Regions from separate parts of the Aminobacter sp. LjRoot7 genome, predicted to be linked through region 2. Evidence: riboswitches for the same ligand, from Rfam matches in the RefSeq annotation. Region 2 holds a riboswitch; each other region holds the start of a gene.

The links. A riboswitch is a leader RNA that binds a small molecule or an ion and turns the genes downstream of it on or off. The one in region 2 is predicted to bind cobalamin.
Region 1: it holds a riboswitch for cobalamin, as region 2 does, so the genes downstream of both, ACSQ3E_RS23875 (CbiX/SirB N-terminal domain-containing protein) here and ACSQ3E_RS05645 (ABC transporter substrate-binding protein) in region 2, are expected to answer to the same signal.
Region 3: it holds a riboswitch for cobalamin, as region 2 does, so the genes downstream of both, ACSQ3E_RS03775 (ABC transporter ATP-binding protein) here and ACSQ3E_RS05645 (ABC transporter substrate-binding protein) in region 2, are expected to answer to the same signal.

The regions. Positions count from the first base shown of each region.
Region 1 covers NZ_CAXUPX020000010.1:34,557-41,551, forward strand. The annotation lists gene ACSQ3E_RS23865 (cupin domain-containing protein) at 604-960, opposite strand; gene ACSQ3E_RS23870 (hypothetical protein) at 1,129-1,452, shown strand; cobalamin riboswitch at 1,529-1,720, shown strand; gene ACSQ3E_RS23875 (CbiX/SirB N-terminal domain-containing protein) at 1,828-2,358, shown strand; gene ACSQ3E_RS23880 ((2Fe-2S) ferredoxin domain-containing protein) at 2,365-2,637, shown strand; gene ACSQ3E_RS23885 (hypothetical protein) at 3,049-4,116, shown strand; gene ACSQ3E_RS23890 (hypothetical protein) at 4,150-5,178, shown strand; gene ACSQ3E_RS23895 (hypothetical protein) at 5,290-5,508, shown strand; gene ACSQ3E_RS23900 (acyl-CoA desaturase) at 5,814-6,737, shown strand; gene ACSQ3E_RS23905 (GlsB/YeaQ/YmgE family stress response membrane protein) at 6,830-6,995, opposite strand, start outside.
Region 2 covers NZ_CAXUPX020000001.1:1,167,000-1,173,994, forward strand. The annotation lists gene ACSQ3E_RS05635 (ABC transporter ATP-binding protein) at 1-299, opposite strand, end outside; gene ACSQ3E_RS05640 (FecCD family ABC transporter permease) at 296-1,399, opposite strand; gene ACSQ3E_RS05645 (ABC transporter substrate-binding protein) at 1,460-2,509, opposite strand; cobalamin riboswitch at 2,783-2,973, opposite strand; gene ACSQ3E_RS05650 (nucleotidyltransferase family protein) at 3,093-4,574, opposite strand; gene ACSQ3E_RS05655 (glycosyltransferase family 2 protein) at 4,574-5,248, opposite strand; gene ACSQ3E_RS05660 (glycosyltransferase family 2 protein) at 5,245-6,006, opposite strand; gene ACSQ3E_RS05665 (serine kinase) at 6,003-6,995, opposite strand, start outside.
Region 3 covers NZ_CAXUPX020000001.1:768,864-775,858, reverse strand. The annotation lists gene ACSQ3E_RS03785 (FecCD family ABC transporter permease) at 1-423, opposite strand, end outside; gene ACSQ3E_RS03780 (ABC transporter substrate-binding protein) at 523-1,467, opposite strand; gene ACSQ3E_RS03775 (ABC transporter ATP-binding protein) at 1,487-2,302, opposite strand; cobalamin riboswitch at 2,411-2,622, opposite strand; gene ACSQ3E_RS03770 (MFS transporter) at 2,655-3,821, opposite strand; gene ACSQ3E_RS03765 (LysR substrate-binding domain-containing protein) at 3,955-4,812, opposite strand; gene ACSQ3E_RS03760 (DMT family transporter) at 4,910-5,815, shown strand; gene ACSQ3E_RS03755 (membrane-bound PQQ-dependent dehydrogenase, glucose/quinate/shikimate family) at 5,864-6,995, opposite strand, start outside.

The DNA of each region.
Region 1 (6,995 bases), on a different contig from region 2:
TGATTTATCTTGCTGAATCAAGAATGGGTAAACTTGAGGCGCATCGGGGGAAACACGTCGTGATAAAATTCGTAATGATGGGGTCAGGTGTTCGAGTCACCTAAGCGGCACCATTTTTCCCTTGTAAAACAGCAACTTACACAAACTTTCATGGATCTCCCAAGCGGGAAAATCCGGTCTTCTGCCCGTGGGAAAACCCCTTGAATGTGCTAGAGTGCGCTCGTCGCTCGGCCAAGCCGCCGCGAATAGAACTGGAATATGTGCGCCGCCTCAAGTGCTCGGGCGGCGCGTTTTTTGGTAGCTAGCAGACTGCGCTAGTGTGCGGTCAAAGCAACGACCGCCGTAAGGTAACCAAGGCCAATAATGAGGTACGCGATTTGCAGTGCGGTCATCTTGTGCGAGTCACCTGTTGAAAGATGACCTTCTAGATATCATCTCGATTTCGCGTTCGCGGCCCCAAATAATGAGCCGTTCCCCAAATTCCCTCTATTCACAATTGATGGCCGGTTATCCACAGCAGGGTGCATTAACATCCTCGCGTGCCTTGACACGCGTAACGGCTCCCTAAACCCCGCGATGAGTGACGTGAAATACCTTGAGCTTCTACGAGCCAAGCGTGACGACGAAGTGCTTCGTCACCGGCTCGATGATCTTCCAGGTTCCCTTGAAATCCGCCTCGACGACGAACGCGTCGCCTGGCCCGACCTCGACGGGTTCGCCGCCATCAGGCGTGATGATGATGCGGCCCGAGATCATGTGGACGAACTCATAGTCGGTGTAGCTCGCATGGTAGGTGCCGGGGGTGGCCTGCCACGTTCCCGACAGCACCTTGCCGTCCTTGGTCGTGTGCTGGACGGTGGTTTTCATCGTCGGTTTTCCGTCGACCACCACCCAACCGGGCAGGTCACTGGAGTCGCCGCCTTCCGGCTGGCCGAATTTGAGGATGGTTGTGTTCGCCATGGTATTTTCCTCCCTTTTAGACGCCTCTGCATAGCCGATGCGAATCATTCAGGCAATTTTGTTTCCTGATAATAAAGTGCATTCCGTCACTGGCATGTCTTGCAGCCGCTGTCTTGCGGAATCACCGCTGTCGGTGTTGATGGGTGGATGTTTAGCAAGGACTTATAGATGAAGGCCAAACTGCTCGCCGCCGTGACGATGCTCGCAGTCGCGGGCTGTGCATCCCAGCCCGTCGACCATGCCACGACACTCTCGCCCCAGGATCCAAAATGGCGATCCGCCGAATGTGCGCAGGCCCGGGCAGCGGCGGCGAACTACGCGGCCAGCGAGAAAGAGACCATGAGCGTATCGGCAGGGCTGCTTCTCGGCCCATACGGGCTCGGCATCGCAATGGCCGGCAAGCAGCATCAGGCCAAGATGCGCAAGCAATTCGCCCGCGACATGCATCTGAAATGCTCGAGCAAGCCCCTTCCGGCCAGCCTGGCGAGATAGCGCTGACATCGCCGACAGCACGGCCTGACCTCGTCATGACCTCCGATGGTCCCTTGACTTGCCTCCGCCCGCCTATAGCTTGCCGCTCGGTTATGGTTCTTCCGCTTTCGGGCGGAAGCTAAGAGGGAATTCGGTGCAACACCGAAGCTGCCCCGCAACTGTAAGCGGCGAGCCGCATTGCAGATATTGTCACTGGCCAACGGGCCGGGAAGACAGGCGATGAAGCCGGGACCCGCGAGCCAGGAGACCTGCCTACCGAGTGACGTTCCGTGGGCGGGGTGTACCACCGGAGCGCAGGTTCGTGCAGGCGGCCATCGCCTGTCACGACATGCGTTGCGACAATCCCCGACCGCGATCAGGCCAGGAATCGATCGTTTGCCGATAGCTGAAATTGAGACTGCCTCGTCACAGCCCAAACGCGCCGTCGTGCTCGTCGCCAAGTCCGCCTTTGCCGCTGCTCCCTACAGGCAGATGCAGCGCCTCGCCGACCTCGCCGCGGCTTTGCCTGGCGTCGACCACGCCAGCTTCGGCTTCACCGAGCAGGGCACACCGTCGTTGCGCGAGGCGCTCGTGGCACTTCGCCAGGCCGAATTCTCCGACGTCCTCCTGCTGCCGCTGATGCTGCCGATCGAGCCGAGCTTCACCGCCTGGCTGACCAGGTCGCTGCGCCGCTGGCAGGCCGAGGAGGGCGGCGCCTGGCCGAATGTGCGCATTGCGCAGGGCCTCGCCGACAGCCCGCTGTTGCCGGCACTGATGGCCGAGCTCGTCGTCGGCGCCGATGTGGCGGCACCTGTTCCGCCGCTCGAAAAACTTGCGCCCGAGGGCTCGCTGGTGCCGGCGCAGAAACGCCGCGTGCTGGTCTGCCAGGGCGGCCCGTGCAATGCCGCCGGCGCCGACCTGATCTAGGGCCACCTGCGCAACCAGCAGGACAGGCAGAAACTGCGTGTCACCGGTGACGGCACGATGACTGCCAAATCGACCTGCCTCGGCCCCTGCAACCTCGCGCCCGTGCTGCAGGTTTTTCCCGAAGGCACCTATTATGGCGGTGTCACCGAGGCCGCCGTCGACCGCATCGTCACAGAACATCTGCTCGGAGGCGCAGTGGTCGACGACTTCGCCTACCAGCCCACCGGCCGCAAACAGGTGCTGCGGCCGGCGCCAGCATCCGAAAACACCAAGGGATAGCGGCGTTCCGCCACCATCAGCTGCTTGTCACGCGCTCCTTTTGGAAGAATACGGTGCGACGCCGCCAATGGCTCATCCGGCACACCGCTGATGCACCCAGAAAAAGCCAGGATGGAGCCATCTGTCGATATCTGACAATAGCCTTCGCCAGCCTGCCGCAAACCGTTGCGACGTGAGCGTGGCACGGCGAGCTGGACTTCGACACGAAGCCCGCCACCACCATCTGTGGTCGCATCAGGCGTGTTGAATATTCCCACGGGCTGACGTAACAGACCGGCTGCAAGGCACGTAAAATCCCTACCGCGTGTAGCCTGGATCAGCGAGTTGTGTGTGACGGACTATCATCTGCCTACAGATCCTGCGTCGCCTTCGAGCATATCGGCCAACAGGCAGTGCCTTCTGGTTTTGGGCATGCATCGCTCCGGCACCAGCGCGCTTACCCGCATGCTTGGGCTGCTGGGCATCGACCTGCCCAAGACGCCGCTAGGCGGCAATGAAACCAATCTGACCGGACACTGGGAACCAGAGCCCGTCGTCTATCTCAACGACCGCATCCTTGCCGCAGCGGGCTCCAGCTGGCGCGACTTCAGGCCGGTCGATCCGCGCTGGTTTCAGTCAGCCGATGCGTGGCAGTTCCGCAGCGAGGCCTGTGCAATCCTCGCCGCCGAGTTTGGCGGAACGGCACCCTTCGTCATCAAGGAACCGCGCATCTGCCGCCTGTCGACGTTCTGGCTCGATGTCTTCGGGCAAATGAACGTCCGCCCGGTCTTCATCCTGCCGATCAGGAATCCGCTGGAGGTGGCTGCATCACTCAAGATCCGCAACGGAATCCAGCCAGACGTCAGCCACCTGCTCTGGCTGCGCCACGTCCTCGAAGCTGAGCTTGCCACGCGTGGCCGGCCACGCGTCTTCACCACCTACGACGAATTGCTCGGCGACTGGCGTCAGCTGGCTTCAAAGATGCAGGCGGCGCTGGCGCTTGCCTGGCCGCGCGCGCCCGGAGACGCCGGCGCAGACATCGACGCCCTGCTGTCGGATTCCCATCGCCATCACCGTGAACCACTGGCCCGGTTGTTCGAGGAACCGGTCCCGCGCGGCCTGCGCAAGGCATTCGAAATCGTCGACCGTTGGTCAGGCAACGGTGAAAGCAGCGATGATTTTGCCGAGCTCGACCGGATCAAGGCGGAGTTCGAGGAAGCATCGCTTCTGGTCTCGACAGCGGTTGCGTCTTCGGCAGCCGAAATGCGCCAGCTGACGTCCGACTTGGCGACTATGGAGGCGCAGGTGGCGAGAGCCCAACAAGACCTGGCGAGCACCCAGCAGGTTCTGGCGAGCACTCAACAGCAACTGTCGGCCATGCAGGAACAACTGGCAATCACCAACCAGCAACTAACCATTCAGCATCGCGAGATAGAGCTGATTGCGAAACAGGTGGATGTTCTGAGATGGCGCAAACCCAGGCTGGGTTGGCGGAAGTAGCAGCACCTCGGCGGACCTTGTCAGGAACCAGTCATGTGGCCATTTCGCCGCCGTAAGGCGCCTGCCGTCCCCCTGTCCGAGGCGCAGCTGTCGACTGATCTCAGCGTCGAGTTCGTGCTCATCGCCGAGGCAGGCATTCTCGAGCGCCAGGCGCTGTTCCTGTGCGAAAGCCTGCGCCAGTTCGCAGGCAGATATGCGCGCTGCCCGATCACCGTGGCATCGCCGAGGGCAAGCCGTCGGCCTTCGCTGGAGACATTGCAGAGCTTCGAGCGGTTGGGTTGCAGCTACCTCCCGCTCGATGTCGACAGCATCGAACCCGAATACGGAACGACGTTCCGGATGTATGTTTCGGCCGAAGTGGAGAAGATCTCCAAGGCGGATGTTCTGATCGTCATGGACAGCGACATGCTGTTTTGCCGCGAGCCGGATCTGGCGCTGAACGGTGTGGCGGCCGCCCTTCGACCGGTCGACGTCAAGGGCATGTGCACATTTGGCCGCAACGACCCCCGGGATGGCTACTGGCAGGCGTTGTGCCAGACCTTGAGCGTCGACTACGACTGCGTGCCGATGATCGAGACCACCGTCGACAAGGCCCGGGTCAAGGCAAGCTACAATGGCGGCCTCGTCGCGGTCCGGCGGCAGGACCGCATCCTCGAGCGCACGCTCGGCTATTTCGAGCGCTCGGTGGCGGCGAAGCTCGCACCCAATGTCAGCCACCGGATCGAAGCCGGCCATGGCGTCGTTTCCGGCCGGGGAAGCGAACTGTGGGGCAGCTCGCAGGCCTGCCTGTCGCTGGCGTTATGGGGCAATAGCCTGACCGTACGCACGCTGTCGGAGCCGCACAACTATCCGCTCCACCTGTTCGACCAGATGCCTGTTGAACAGCAGCGCCTGCCGCTGTCGATCGTCCACTACCACGACGTCTTCACCAAGGCGCCGGAACGCAATCCGCTCCTCAACGGAACGACGGATGTTCCCGCCGATTTCCTGACTTGGCTCGAAGGCAAGGCCGCAACCCTCGGCAACGGTAACGGCTCCGAAGGCAGACGGGCACGTATCTGAAGGGCGTCGCCAGCCCGCCACCCACCACGTCAATCCATCGATCTAATTGACCCAAGGGAAACATCAGCGACTATAGCACTGGGCTAGATCAGACAGCGGGCGGTGCAAGTCATGGCAATTCAAGTGTCCTATTCGCGGCGGGAAGTGCGGGAAGAACTGCTCCACCGGCGCGAAACTTATTTCGCGCTGCAGAAAATCCTTTCACAGGCAGCACGCGAGGAAGAAGAAGGCGGCAACATGGAATGTATCCATTGCCACCATCGCTTCAATGGTGTCACGGCGGCCGCGTGGAAGTTCGGTCTCTGCGACGAGTGCCTGCATCACGATTGATTGACCGGCTTGGCGCGGCTCCTGACGGGAGCCTGGCGCGTGGGCTGACATGTTGTCGCCCGTACGTGTCTTCCTCGGCACCACATTTTCGGGCCCCGGCAATCTGCTCCTCCCCGATGAGCTGGCCAACGCGGCATCGGCCACCCGCAGCCACCGTGCCCAACTCGCCGACTGCCCCACGGCCATATTTCGGGACAATTCCAAACGTGCCTTGACCCTGAATTAGAAACTGCGCAACCTCGCCTGAAAATGGAGGAGGCGGCTCGATCGTTACGAAACGATCCGGGCCGCAACGGGGAGCATCAATGTCCGACCAGATCGCGGCGCAGGCCGCCACGCCTGCAATTGCGCGCCAGCCGCTATTGGCCCGCATCGACTGGCTCAATGTCAGCGGCCTCGCCTTCTACCATCTGGTGGCGCTCTACGCCCTGCTGCCCTGGTTCTTCAGCTGGACCGGGGTCGTGCTCTGCATCGCTGGCATCTATGTCTTCGGCACGCTCGGCATCAATCTCTGCTACCACCGGCTGCTCACCCACCGCGGCTTCACCTGTCCGAAATGGCTGGAGCACGGGCTCGCGATCATCGCCGTCTGCGCCTTCCAGGACACGCCGGCGCGCTGGGTGGCGGTGCATCGCCGCCATCATGAGCATGCCGACGAAGAACCCGATCCGCACAGCCCGATCGTCACCTTCCTCTGGGCCCATGTCGGCTGGCTGCTGGTGAAATCGCCCGACATGGAGCGCATGCAGATCTATGGCCGCTACGCCAAGGACATCGTCCGCGACCCGTTCTACCGCAAGCTCGACAAGCCGCATGTCTATCTCGGCATCATCATCGCGTCCTGGGCCGCGTTTTTCGGCGGTGGCGTAGCGGCCAGCCTGATCGCCGGCGGCACGACCGACGAGGCCATCCAGTTCGGCCTTAGCCTGCTTGTCTGGGGCGTATTCCTCCGCACAGTGATCACCTGGCACATCACCTGGTCGGTCAATTCGGTGACCCACGTGTGGGGCTACCGCAACTACGAGACCTCCGACGACAGCACCAACAACGTCATCGTCGGCCTGCTCAGCAATGGCGAGGGCTGGCACAACAACCACCACGCCGACCCGCGCTCGGCGCGCCACGGCCACCACTGGTGGGAGTTCGACGTCACCTACCTGACGATTAGGTTGCTGGGCGTGCTGGGACTGGCGACCAAGATCGCCGAGCCACGCAAGCACGGCCACTAGCACCGCCAGAGGTTTCCGGCAGGACATGAAAAAAAGGATCGCCGGCGAAGCTGTGCTTGCCGGCGATCTCGGTAAAATCTCTGGCGACTTCGCTAGGCCTGTTTGACCAGCCGCAGCAGCACCAGCAGGATCACCGCGCCGATGGTGGCGTGGATGATGGCCGAGATGATGCCCGAGCCGATGCTGATGCCGATCGTGGGGAGCAGCCAGCCGGCGATCAGCGCGCCGACGATGCCGACGACGATGTTGCCGATCAGG
Region 2 (6,995 bases):
AAGCAGGTCTCGAACACCGTCGCCGGAAAGCTGAGCGGCGAGGATTGCGGCACATAAGCAATGCGGCGGGCGCGTGTCTTGGGCGACATTGGGCGGATGTCGTGGCCGTCGAGCAGGATCCGCCCCGACGACGGCGCGGCGAGCCCGAGCACCGTCCGCACCAGCGTCGACTTGCCGGCACCGTTCGGGCCGATGAGGCCGAGTATGTCGCCCTTCTTCAGGCCGACGGAGACCTCGCGCAGCACGGGGCGGCTGCCATAACCGAAGCTGACCTTGTCGATCGAAAGATAGTCGCTCATGAAAAATACTCCGAGCGTCTGGACAGGATCAGGTGCAGGAACAGCGGCACGCCGACGAAGGCGACGACGATACCGACCGGGATGACGGTCGGGCTGAAGGCCATGCGCCCGACGGTGTCGGCCAGAAGCAGCAGCATGGCGCCGCAGATCGCCGAAAATGGAATGAGATGGCGATGGTCGCTGCCGATCATCAGGCGAGCGACATGCGGGCCGATCAGCCCGACGAAGCCGATCACGCCGGTGAAGCTGATCACCACCGCCGACACCACCACCGACAAAACGACGGCGATGCCACGCAGCAGCGCGACATTGATGCCGAGCGAGCGCGAGACGTCGTCGCCGGCGCTGGTCAGCGCGTTGAACTGCCAGGCTTTCGACTGTGCCAGCGGCAGGGCGACCAGCAGCGCCGCGCCAGAGACGGCGACCGCATCCCAGCCGATGCCGTTGAGGCTGCCGAAGGTCCAGTGCACGACCCGGGCGAGCTGTTCCTGGGTGGCGACGAACTGCACCGCGGCGGTCATGGCGGAAAACAGGTACATCAGGGCGATGCCGGTCAGCACCATAGTCTGCGCCCCCATGCCACGCAGCCAGGCCATGGAGAACACCAACATGGCGCAGCCGAGCGCGAAGAGGAATGCCGTCAACGGTACGAAATAGAGCCCGGCGGCGCTGAAACCTATGCCGAACATGATGGCGATCGAGGCACCGAAGGCCGCAGCCGAGGACACGCCGATCGTATAGGGGCTGACCAGCGGGTTGCGCGTGATCGCCTGCATCAGCACGCCGGCAAATGCCAGCGAGCCGCCCGCCACCATCGCCATGACGACGCGCGGCAGGCGGAGATGAACCAGCACCCGCGCCTGCTGCGGATCGACCTCGGCGACGAAATGGCCGAACGAGACCTTCTGCAGGATGACCATGAGCAGCGTCACCAGCCCGGTCTCGGCGATGCCGACGATGGCAACGCCGCCGGCGACCAGCAGCAAGACGAGCAGCGAGCACAGGATGACAGCCGCCTTGCGATAGCCGGCTCGGCGGTAGCGGCTGGAAATGCCGTCGGATTGGCCGCGCGCGAAACCGGCACTGCTTGCGATGTCCATGGTCTAGGGCTCCCGGATTGAGGGTGCACGCCGCCTCGCTGGCAGCGGCGTGCCGGTCGATCAGTTGGAGGCTGTGCCCTGGTAGGTCATGCCGCCCTGGAACGGCAGCCCCTGGTAGATCTCGATCCATTCCTTCATCGCCGCCTCGGGATCGACGTCGGCTAATTTTTCAGGATAGAGCCATTTGGCGACCTGCAGCGCCCCTGTGACCTTGGACGAACCACCGGCGAGGTAGTAGTTGATCAGGCGCACGTTGCCCGCCTGCCCGGCCGGCGTGCCCGATATCTCCTCGCGGGCGACGATCGCCTTCCAGCTCTCGGCGAACTTGGCCACGGGGATGGTCTGGTAGGAGCCCGGCTGCAGCTTGATCACCAGGTCGGGCTTGCGGGCGATAATCTCCTCGGGATCGACCGTGAAGCTGTTCTCGTTGCCGCGCGAGGACGGCTCCTTCTTGATGTCGATGTCGCCGAAGACATTGATGCCGCCACCGGCCTCGATCATGTCGTGCCAACCCGAGCCGGGCGTGACGGTCACGAGATCGCGGACCTCTTCAAGATAAACCTTCTTGCGCTCGACGCCCTTCAGCCGCTCGGTCAACAGGTCCATGTACCTGGTGTAATAGGCGTTCAGTGCGTCGGCCTTTGCCTTCTCGTCGAACAGCTTGCCGAACAGCGTGACGTTGTCGACATGCTGCAGCGTGTCCCAGGCGGTGACGACGATCACCGGAATGTCGAAGGCCTCGAGCTGCTTCGCGGCCTCCTCGTAGACGCCGTTGCGCGGGATGATCACAACGTCGGGCTTGAGCGCCACGATCGCCTCGTAGTTGGGCTGCGTCTGGCCCTGGCCGACGATGTCGGCATCCTTGAATTGCGGCCAGTAGGTCGGGTCCCGCATCGTGCTGGCATCGACGCCGACGACCTTGTCGATGGCGCCGATGGCGCGGGCGAACTCGACCGCGTAGCGGTTGAAGATGACAGCCCGCTTGATCGGCAGTTCCAGCTCAACCTTGCGGCCGGCATCATCGGTGAAGCTTTCGGCGGCCGCCGGTGCAAGGCCGATTGCCGATGCCGCGGCAAGCCCGAGCCACAAGGCCCAATGTCTGATGTTCATGATCTCTCCTTGCTAAAAAGGGGTGCGCAACGCGCGGCGTGGCCATGCCCGGTAAGCACCCGGGACAAAATGTCGGGGCGCGATGCCACGGCAGCCGGCGACGACAGATCTGCCTGCCTGAGCTCTCGATATTCTGGGGAAACCATTCTTCCCGACATCGCCGCGCCAACCTCTGCCTGCCATGGGCGGGGATCACGGAAATGCGGACCTGACGAAAGCCGCAAACGGGCTTCCGGACCGGAACCGGCATTCCTGTGGCACACCCCGACCACGGAATCTCACTCTGTCAGGCAGGTCTCCTGGCTCGCGGGTCGTAGCCTTCATCACCCGTCTTCCCGGCACGGATGCCAGTGACATAGGGGCGATCGGCTCACCGCTTACAGTTGCGGGTCAGCTCCGGTTTCGCACCGGATTCCCTCTTAGCTTCCGCCTCGCAGCGGAAGACCATGACGGCCGCAAACTATCGACGGCCAAGGTAAAGTCAAGTTGCCATCGGGGACTATACAGGGCGACGTTTGCATTCGCTGCGGAGATACTGGGACTTGGCCGCGCGGAACTGAAGGCGGTGCAAGCTGTTCTCGGATCAACGAGCCGACGACACGGTCACCGAGATGATCTGGAACGGCACCGCGCCATAGGTGGCAACCGTTTGCACATGCTCCCATTCGCGGAACTGCCGCGACGGTCGCGCCGAGAGCACGAGCGCACCATCTGCCTGGTCCGGCCGGATGGTGCCGCGGAACCGCAATGTCAGCCGGCCGCCTGACTTGCCGAGCTTGCGATAACGCAGCCGCGCGAAATGGCATTCGCCGCCATTGAGCTCCATCTCGATGCGCCGACGTACCGGCGGCACGTCCAGCCGCACGACGATGTCGATCTCGGCCTCCGCACCGCCTACCGCCGCCGGTGGCAACGGCACCTTCTGTGACAACGCCGGGGTCGCCGATCCCGTACCATCCATCGCTTGTGTGCGCCGGCCATGCCAGACGACGCCGGGCAGCTCGCGTTCGCGGACAGCGCGTTTCTTGCGCATGCGCAACTGCTTGGCGACACCGCGCGACAGCCAGGTCAGGCCCTTGAAATCGGTCCGCGGCTTCGCCTGCAGCAGGGCAGCGATACGAGAAGCACCGGCGCGGTCGGCCATGGCAACCACCTGCTCCAGCACGCCGGCGGGAACCGGCACAGACATCTCGGCTTCGAGATAGGTCAGCGCTACCGCCGCAGGCACGGCAAGATGTCGGCGGGCGACGACGTCGCAAAGCACGGTCCAGTCGACGCCGCCGGCGCGGATCGCCGAGGCGGTGTCGACCAGCCAGTCGCTGTGGGTATGGGCATCAAGGCCACCATGGCCGATCGCCAGCGTCACGCGGTCGGCCGCCGAAGGCACAAAAACGTCGAGACCGGTGAAAGTGGCCGGCGACGCGCGCTTCCACACCGCCGCGTCATCCGCCTCATCGGCCTGCGACCAGTCATAGGCGACCTGGTGCAGGTCGATGTCGCCATAGCTGCCCTTGAAGAAATTCATCGACCGCACCGCCGCAAGTCGCGGCTTGAGATATTGTGGACTGACCCCTGTCGACACCTGCCAGTCGCCTTGGCGCAGCACGTCGAAGGCAGCCACCATGTGCTCGGGACGCACAAGTATGTCGATGTCGTGCGCCACCCGGCCGCGCTGTGCCGCCGGCTCGACCGCGATGCGGCTGGCGCCCTTGAGCAGCATGATCGGCACGCCAGCCTCGACGATCGCCTTCAATGATGGCTCGGCCTCGCGCATGGCAAGTCGCGACTTGGTCCACAGCATCTTCTGCAAGCCGGCAAGGCGTGGATAGGCGGCATGTGCCGCGAGCGCCTTGCCGAACCGATCCGCGATCGCAGCAAGCAGCCTGTGCTCGCGGAACTCGACTGCATCTATGTCGTTGGCATCGAGCCACCGCACGGCCTGTGCCTGGGCGGCCTCATGGTCTGGCAACAGCACCGCCTTGAGCAGCTGGTCGAGGCCGTTCGTCGGCCATGCCCAGCCATAGTCGGGGAAGCGCCGGCCGATGCGGCGTGACGTCGGTGCCATCAGCCCTGCCCGGCATTCTTGAGCTTGCGCCGCAGCATGGCCATCCTGGCGACCTCGAGATAACCACGGTCGCGCTCGGGATCGCGGCCATAGGACATGCTGCCCGGCAGGATCCGCCTGAGCGCCAGCACCTCGTCGATCATGCCGAGCTGGTGCCCCTCCTCGCGGGCGCGGCCGAGCCAGTCGACCATATCGCCCCGGTTGCCCGGCGGATCGATCACCGGCCCGACAGCAAGTGCCGCATCGCTGCGGACCAGCATCGTCGTGCGCGACCAGCCGGGCGTCACCTTGCCAGTGCTATCGTCGGCTTCGCCATGCCTGAACGTTCGCCACAGCGTGAAGACGGCAGCCAGTTGCGGCGCCTCTTCCAACCTGCGGAACTGGCGCTCGATCTTGTCGCCAAGCCACAAGTCGTCGGCATCAACCGTGGCAATGAAGGGCGCCATTGCCAGCGCGAATCCGCGCGTCGTGGCACTGCCTGGTCCGGCATTGTCCTGCCTGACATATCTGACTGAAATACCCGACTGCAGCGCTGCTGCCTCGGTTTCATCGGTGGAACCGTCGTCAACGACGATGATCTCGGCGGGCAGCACACTCTGCGCGGCAACCGAGCGCAATGTCTCGGCGATCGTGCGGGCGGCGTTCCATGCGGGTATGACGACGCTGTAGCTCATGGCCGCAACGGCGCCCCATCGCCCGACGGGTGCGCCACTTGGATGAAGCCGCGGAGATCGCCGAGCGTCGGATCGGCCTTGCGGCGGCGCATCGATTTCTGCACCGCCTTCAGGAACTCCCGGCGCGACTCGGCGATGTTGCGGGTCAAATTGTGCTCATGGCGGCGGTAGTAGAGCGCGATCGTTTCGGGAAAGACAAACCGTGCGTGCTGCTCGAAGACACGAAACAGGAAGTCCGTGTCCTCGGCTTGCGCCAGATCCTCGTCGAAATCGCCGATCCGCGCGATCAGGCTGCGCCGGTAGATGCCAGCCGACAAGTGTACGCCGCGGAAGATGCGGTCGTCGCATCCCGCCACCGGCTCCAGCGTCTCGTCGTCGATCTGGTCGACCATGCGCATGTAGGAATAGGTCAGCTCGAGCCCCGGGTCGGTCCTGAAATAGGCAAGGTCGGCGGCAAAGCGCCCGACGGGCGAAATGTCGTCGGAATCGATGAAGGAGACGAATTCCGTGTCGTCCGAAAGGCGTCGCAGGCCGGCGTTGCGCGCCCTGGTCACGCCTGTATTGGCTTGGGAAAACAGGCGGATCGGCGCACCGTCGGCAATGAATGAGCGTACGATTTCGGTCGTGCCATCGACCGAGCCGTCATCGATGACGATGATATCGAGCTCGGCTGCCTCGCGCTGCCGCAACACCGAGCGCAACGCCGAGCCGACATAGGCCTCGCGGTTGTAGACGGGCAATACGATGCCCAGCTTCATAAATTGCCCCTGTCCAGAAACGCGGCGATCGTCTCCGCGATCTCGTTGCCGCGCGTGCCCAATGCCAGAGTGTAGCACGGCAAACGACGTGTCAGTTCGCCAAAGAAACGAAATCCGCTTTCGCGTTCGCCCGGCATCTGCGCGATGCCGGATGGCGCCAGCGCCATCAGCGCGTCCTTGCGTGCAAGCGGCGTGATCGAACTTTGCGCCGCACCCGATATCTGCGGTACCAGCAGCGCCACGATGTCGAGTTCACTGGCGACGCCACGCGGACAAAGATCCTGGACCCTGAACTGGTACTTGCCCTGCCAGTTGAGCGGCCCCGGATCAGGCAGCAACCGGGCAAGCCCGAGCCGGTCGAAACCTGACTGGTCCTGCTTCAGCGTCGTGAACAATGGGCGCGCCAGCGAACGGTCACCGTCGAATTCGATCAGCACATAGTCGTCGCCGACGCTGTCGAGCCCGGCAAGCAGGCCTGAGGCGACAGTGCCCGACTTGCCGGCGCCGCCTGCCCCGGCCAGCAGCACGCCCTTGTCGCCCTTGCCGAGTGTCCCGGCATGCGTCAGGCGCATGCCGCGTGCCGCATATTCCCAATGCAGGAAGCAGCGCAGCGGAGCGCCGAACTCCCATGGCGGGCAGCCATCGGCGGACAGCATGAGCTGCACGCCCAGCCGCTTTTCGACATCGTAGAACTGCCAGTAGCTGAGGTCGTGGAAGTAGTGACCGCGCAGGCCATTGGCCTCGAGCCGCTCGGAAAACATGTTCGGATGAAACAGCGCCTCGCCCCATAGTGCCGGCTGTGGGATCGAGCCGATGCCGGGATGGGCGAGGTAAATCCGGGCGGCAGCAGCCGGTTCCGCAGCGGTCGAAGACGCCATGCCGTGGGCAAGCGCTGTCGCGAGTTCGCCGTGATCGGAAGACACATCGATCGCAAGGCCGGGCAGCTCGACCCGGCTTTTCCCGGGGAAGGCATCGGCATTTGCCTCGCA
Region 3 (6,995 bases), 400 kb from region 2:
GCCGGCGAGGATCAGTTGGCCGGCCGATTGCGCCCGCGCAAGGTTGGCGATTGCGAGCACCAGCGCCGTCGCCGCCAGCGCGCCGGCAAAGGCGAAGACCGGCACAGTGATGGTGCCGAGCACCATGCCGGAATGGATCAGCGCCATGATTGCGCCAAAGGCCGCGCCCGACGAGATGCCGAGCAGGTGCGGATCGGCGAGCGGGTTGCGCGTCACCGACTGCAAGGCGCCGCCCACCAGCGCCAGCGAGGCGCCGACCACGGCGCCCAGGATGACGCGCGGCGCGCGCACGTCCCAGACGATGTTCTCGCGGCCGCTCGACCAGGCCGCCTCGACGCTTCCCGGTATCAGCTTGTTGGCGATCACGCCCCATACGGTCTCGAGCGGGATCGCGACCGGGCCGACGCCGACGGCGATGATCATGCTGACGACGAGCACCACGGCCAGCCCCGGGATCAGGGCCGGCAAGGCGTGGATGAGGACGTGCCTTGGCCCGGCGACGAGGTGGCGGTGCGACACGGATCAGTCGGCCCGCATCGCGGCGGCCAGCCGCTTGATGGCCGCGATGTTGCGCGGTCCCGGCGTCGCCTCATTATATTCGAGCACGAAGAAGCGGTTGTTCTTCACCGCCTCTATGTCCTTGAAGGCCGGGTTGGTGCGCATGAACTCGATCTTCTGCTCTGCAGTCACCTCGCCGTAATTGACGATCACCACCATGTCGGGATTGCGCTCGATGACGGGCTCCCAGCCGATCTCGACCCAGCTCGACTCGACGTCGTCGACGATGTTCTTGCCGCCTGCAGCCTCGATGATCGCGGTCGGCATAGCGTAGCGGCCGGCGGTGAAGGGCTTTTGCTCGCCTGAATCGTAGAGGAACACGCTGACCGGCTTGTCGAGCTTGGGCAGCGACGCCTGGAAGTCGGCTAGCTCCTTCTCGTAACCTGACACCAGCGCCTCGGCCTTTTCGCGCACGCCAAAAATCGCGCCGAGATTGAGCAGGTCGGCGTACATGTCCTGAAGCGACGACTTGTCCTTCTTCATGATGTGGATGCAGCTCTCGGTCAGCTCGTAGACCGCGATCTTGAAGGGCGCGAGCGTCTCGGGGGTGACGTCGCCGCCGACCTTCATGCCATAGTTCCAGCCGGCGAAGAACAGGTCGGTGTCGGCGCCGAGCAGCACTTCCTTGGTGACGTATTGCGGGGCGAGTTCGGGCAGTTCGCCGACGCCCTTGCGCAGCTCCTCGCTCAGCGTCTTCCAGCCGGAGACGCCGGAATAGCCGGCCATGTGGTCGGCGAGGCCGAGCGCCAGCATCATCTCGGTCAGGTTGACGTCGTGCGAGACGGCGCGCTTGGGCGCTGCCTCGAAGGTCACGTCGCGGTTGCAGCTCTTGATGGTGACGGGGAAGCCGCTGGTCATTGATGAGGCGCAGGTGGCGAGCAGGGCGGCGGCGATGATGGGCAGGCGCATGGAGGCTCCTTGGTTTCTGTCAGCGTTCGAGGTGAAAGGAAAAGCGCGGGCGGCCGGTGATGGGATGGTCGTCGAGGGTGGCACCGACGGAAAAGCTGTCGCGGATGCGATCGGGCGTCAGGATGTCGGCGGGCGCACCGCAGGCGATGGCGCGGCCGGCGTCCATCACCAGCACGCGGTCGGCATGGGCCGAGGCGAGCGCCAGGTCGTGCAGCGAGACGATGACGGTGCAGCCGAGATTGCCAAGCAGCTCCAGCACCTCGAGCTGGTGGCGGATGTCGAGGTGGTTCGTCGGCTCGTCGAGGATCAGAAGGTCCGGCTTCTGAACCAGCGCCCGCGCAATCATTACCCGCTGCTTCTCGCCGCCTGACAGCGAGCCGAAGTCGCGCGCGGCGAGTGCGGTGAGGCCGAGCAGGGCAAGGGCCGCCTCGACCTGGTCGTAGTCGTCGTCGCTGGTGCCGAAGCTCGTGACATGCGGGGTCAGGCCCAGCTCGATGATCTCGGCGACGGTCAGGCCGAAGTCGGAGGCGCTTTCCTGCAGCACTGTGGCGATGCGGCGGGCGCAGTCGCGCGGCTTCATCTTCCAGATGTCGGTGCCGTCGAGGCGGACGGTGCCCGTCGTCGGCTTGTGGTAGCGGTAGAGGCAGCGCAACAGGCTCGACTTGCCGGCACCGTTGGGGCCGACGATGGCGAGCAATTCGCCTGGGGCAACCGCAAGGCTCACCGGCTCGAGAATGCGCTGCGAGACGCGCGGGCCCCAGCTGACGCCTTCGAGTTCGAGCAGTGCCGGGGTGGTGCCTACGAGGCGGCTAGCGGCGTAGACGCGATCGAGCATGCCCTGTCTCCGCGATCGGGCGGAGGTGGCAGAACGATCCGGTGAGCGCGCCGGTACCGAAAAAGGCAGTCGCAACCATCATCATCTCCGCGGCACACCCCGGCCGGTTGAGTTAATCGGATGATGGCAGGTCTCCTGGCTTGCGGGTGATCGCGCCTCGGAGCCTTCCCGGCCTAATGGCCAGTGGCGTGTTTCCGATTTGCTATCCGCTCACAGTTGCGGGGGCAGCCACGGTTTCGCGTCAAAGCGACGTCTCACCGTGTTCCCATTTAATCCCGTGCCCGAGTCAGGCAGCAGGAACCATCGCTGTCGTGGCTACAGTAGCGACGGGTTGCTGACAATCGCTAAAGCGTCATGCCGCCTGCTGAATTGCGTCACGCCGGTCGAGCGCGAAGGAAAACAGCGCGACGCCGAAGGCGGACAGTGCGATGGCCGCACCGACGAAGGGCAGGTCGGCATAACTCACGCCCATCGAGATCGCGGCACCACCGGCCCAGGCGCCGGCAGCGTTGCCGGCGTTGAAGGCGCCCTGGTTGAGCGTTGCGGCGAGGTTCGGCGCCTCCGAGGCGGTCTCGACGACCCGCATCTGCATCGGCGGCACGATGACGAAGGTGATGACGCCCCACATGAAGACGAGCAGGATCGCGGCGGGCGCGGAGTAGCTGAGCTCGGCGAAGGCGACGTGGATCGCCGCCATCACCACCAGCGCGCCGATGGCTGTGGGCATCAGCTTCCAGTCGGCCAGCTTGCCGCCAATAATGTTGCCGATGGTCATGCCGCCGCCGAATAGCAGCAGCACCCAGGTGACCGATTCGACCGAGAGGCCGCTGACGTCGGTCAGGATCGGCTTGATGTAGGTGAAGACGGCAAACAGGCTGCCGGAGGCCAGCGCCGAGATGATCATGGCAAGCCACACCTGCAGCTTGCCCAGCACCTTGACCTCGCCCGCGACGCCGCCCTTGCCTGGAGGGGCGACGCCCGCCGGCACGAGGAAGGCGATGGCTACGACCGAAAGCAGGCCGATGACGACGACGGCAAAGAAGGTCGCGCGCCAGCCATAGGCTTCGCCGAGAGCCGTGCCACCTGGTACACCGAGGATATTGGCAAGCGTCAGACCGGCAAACATCAGGGCAATGGCGCTGGCGCGCTTGTTGGCCGGCACCAGGCTTGCCGCCACCACCGAGCCGATGCCGAAAAAGGCGCCGTGGCCGAAGGCGGTGATGACGCGGGCGATCATCAGCGTCCAGTAGGTGGGGGCGATGGCGCAGAGCAGGTTGCCGAGCACGAACATCATGGCGAGCCCGATCAGCACCGGCTTGCGCGGCAGTTTCGCCGTGCCCACCGCGATGATCGGAGCGCCGATGACGACGCCGAGCGCGTAGCCGGTGACCAGAAGACCTGCGGCCGGGATCGACACGCCGAGGTCGGCAGCGACCTCAGGCAACAGGCCCATGATCACGAATTCGGTGGTGCCGATGCAAAAGGATGCAACGGCCAGAGCGAGGATCGGCAAGGGCATGAGCGGACTCGGGGGAGCTGAAACGATTTAGATCTACATTTTCCTCATGTCTGTCACGGCACAAGCGACGTTGATGCATTGCAGCAATGCACAGGGCGCATGGCAGGCATACGTTAGGCGCAAGCGGTGGCGATCAGGACTGCTGGGTGAGGTCGCGCCGGAGGAACTCGTAGAGCCTGTCGACCGCCGAATTGGCTGTCTGCGGATTGCGCAGGATGCCGATTTCCATTTCCGGCAAAGGCGGCAGGCCCTCGGCTTCGCCAATGACACGCAGGCCGGACGGCACGCTGCGCTGGGCAAGGCCGGCGACCGCAAGACCCGCCTGGACCACGGCGACCAGCCCGAGCAGGCTGGCGCTGGAATAGGTGCAACGAAACGACCGGTCGGCGGCACCCAGCACCTGCAGCACGCTCTTGCGCGCGACGCAGCCCGGTTCGAACAGCGCGACGGGCAGCGGATCGATCTCCCAGGCGACGTGGTTGGGCGAGGCGACCCAAACGAGCCGTTCGCGCTGCAGCACCTCGACCGCTTGCTCCGGTCCCCGGGTGATGATGGCGAGGTCGAGCTTGCCGTCGGCGAAGGTCTTCACCAGCGAGGTCGACTGTTCGCAGATCAACTCCACCGTCACCAGAGGGTGGGCGGCAGCGAAGCGCGACAGCACCGTCGGCAGCAGGAAGGCGGCATAGTCGTCCGGCACGCCGAGCCGCACGCTGCCGGCTTCCTCGGGCCGGGTGACGCTGGCCCAGGCTTCGTCGGACAGTTTCAGCAACCGCCTGGAATAGACCAGAAGCTCCTCGCCGATGGCGTTGGTGGTCACGGCCTTCGGCCCACGCACCAATAGCTTCTTGCCGACGGTCTGCTCCAGCCGCTGCATCTGCATGCTGATGGCCGACTGGCTGCGGCCGACGCGCGCCGCGGCATTGGAAAAGCTGCCGCTGTCGGCAACGGCGACGAAGGTCCTGAGCAGGTCGAGGTCGAGCGGCATCGCCATGGCGGTATCAGCATTTCGAATAGGGTTCGCCAAATCTATTCGTTTGAATGAATTCGTCAATCGGAGCTTGCTTGGCCATCGCCACCGGATGACGCGCATGACCAACGCCTCCCGCTTTCCCGCCCTCAACCTCGCAATCGCCATGGCGATCGCCGGCACAGTCGGCGCCTTCGTCACCGAGGCGGGCGTGGATCCCGTCACGACGGTGTTCTGGCGCTGCCTGTTCGGCTCGCTGTTCCTCGGCGTCTGGTGCCTCGTGCGTGGTTATCTTCCTGACAGCTTGCTGTCTTGGGGCCGCCTGGCGCGCGCGGCGCTTTGTGGCGTCTGCATGGTGCTGAGCTGGACGGCCTTCTTCGCCGGTTTCGCCAAGACCTCGATTGCGGTGATGACCATCGTCTACCACATCCAGCCGTTCTTCGTGGTGCTGATCGGCGTCCTGTTCCTCAAGGAGCGCATCACCGCCGACCAGGTCGCCTGGATGGCGGCTGCCTTCTTCGGCGTCGTGCTGGCCAGCGGCCTCATCGTCTCCGACAATCCGGTCACGACCACCTGGATGATCGGCATCGCCATGGCGCTTGGCGGCGCCTTTCTCTACGCGGTGGTGACGATCCTGGCCAAGGGCTTGGGCGAGCAGCGGCCGGAGATAACGGTGCTGTGCCAGACAACGGTCGGCGTGGTCATGCTGGCGCCCTTCGCCAACTTTTCCGATCCAATTGCGCTGACGTCCTGGGGCTGGCTTGTCGGCATCGGCGTGCTGCACACCGGCATCGCCTATGTGATGATGTTCTCGTCCTATCCTAGGCTGACGACGCCTGTTATCGGCGTGCTCACCTTCATCTATCCCGTCGTCGCCATCATCATCGACTGGGCCGTCTACGGCCACCCCATCGGCATCGCCCAGGGCGTTGGCATGGTCCTGATCGCGGTCGCCACCCTCGGCGTACGGCTCGGCTGGCGGTTGCCGATGCGGCGCGGCTCCGCCGCCTTCGCCGGCCAGGAATGAAAAAAGGGGCGCCCGAGGCGCCCCTTCTGGTGTCGATACCCTGAGAACCTAGTTCTGCTTGGGCAGCCTGTAGGCGACGATGTAGTCGCCGCGATCGGGCGACTGGCGCGCACCGCCGGCGGAGATGACCACATATTGCGTCCCGCTTTCGTGCGAGACGAAGGTCATCGGCGTCGACTGGGCGCCGACAGGCAAGCGACCCTTCCACAGCTCCTCACCGGTAGTGACGTCGAGGGCGCGCAGATAATAGTCCTGCGTGCCGGCGTAGAAGACGAGACCGCCGGAGGTGGCGATGGGACCGCCGAGCGTCGGCATGCCGATCGGGATCTGCAGGCCCGTCTTCATGCCGAGCGGACCGGTGTCCTCCAGCGTGCCGGCCGGAACCTGCCAGACGATCTGGCGGGTCTTCAGGTCGATGCCGGTGAAGGTGCCGTAAGGCGGCTGGTGGCAGGGAACGCCGAGAGGCGACATGAAGCCGTTCTTCATGGCGCCATAAGGCGTGCCCTTCTGCTGCGACAGGCCGTCATGGGCTGCCGAGCCGCCATAGTTGTCGGTCTCCTCGCGCGGCATCAGCTGCGCGAACTGCGGCATGCGGATGTCGTTGACGATCAGAAGGCCTCGGGCCTCATCAATCGCTGCACTGCCCCAGTTCATGCCGCCATAATAGCCGGGATAGATGATCGAGCGGGTCAGGCCGGGAGGCGTGAATTCGCCCTCGTAGCGCATCTTCTTGAACTCGATGCGGCAGTAGAGCTGATCGTAGGGCGTCGCACCCCACATTTTGGCCTCGGTGAAGGGCTCAGCGCCGATCGCCGGCATGCCGACCGAATAGGGCTGCGTCGGCGACAGGAAGTCCTCCGGTACGCCGCCGGTCTGTGGCACCGCGCGCTCCTCGACCTCGGCGATCGGCTTGCCGTCGCGGCGGTCGAGCATGAAGATCTGCCCGCGTTTGGTGATCTGGATCAGCGCCGGAACGGTGCCACCCTTGCCATCCGGCACGTCGTAGAGCGCCGGCTGGGCGGGAACGTCGTAGTCCCAGATGTCGTGATGCACCGTCTGGAACTTCCAGCGCTCGCTGCCGGTGGCGATGTCGAGGGCGACGACCGAGGCGGTGTAGTCCTCGGCTGCCTTTGAGCGGTGCGCACCGAAGAAGTCGGGCGTCGCGTTGCCGGTCGGCAGG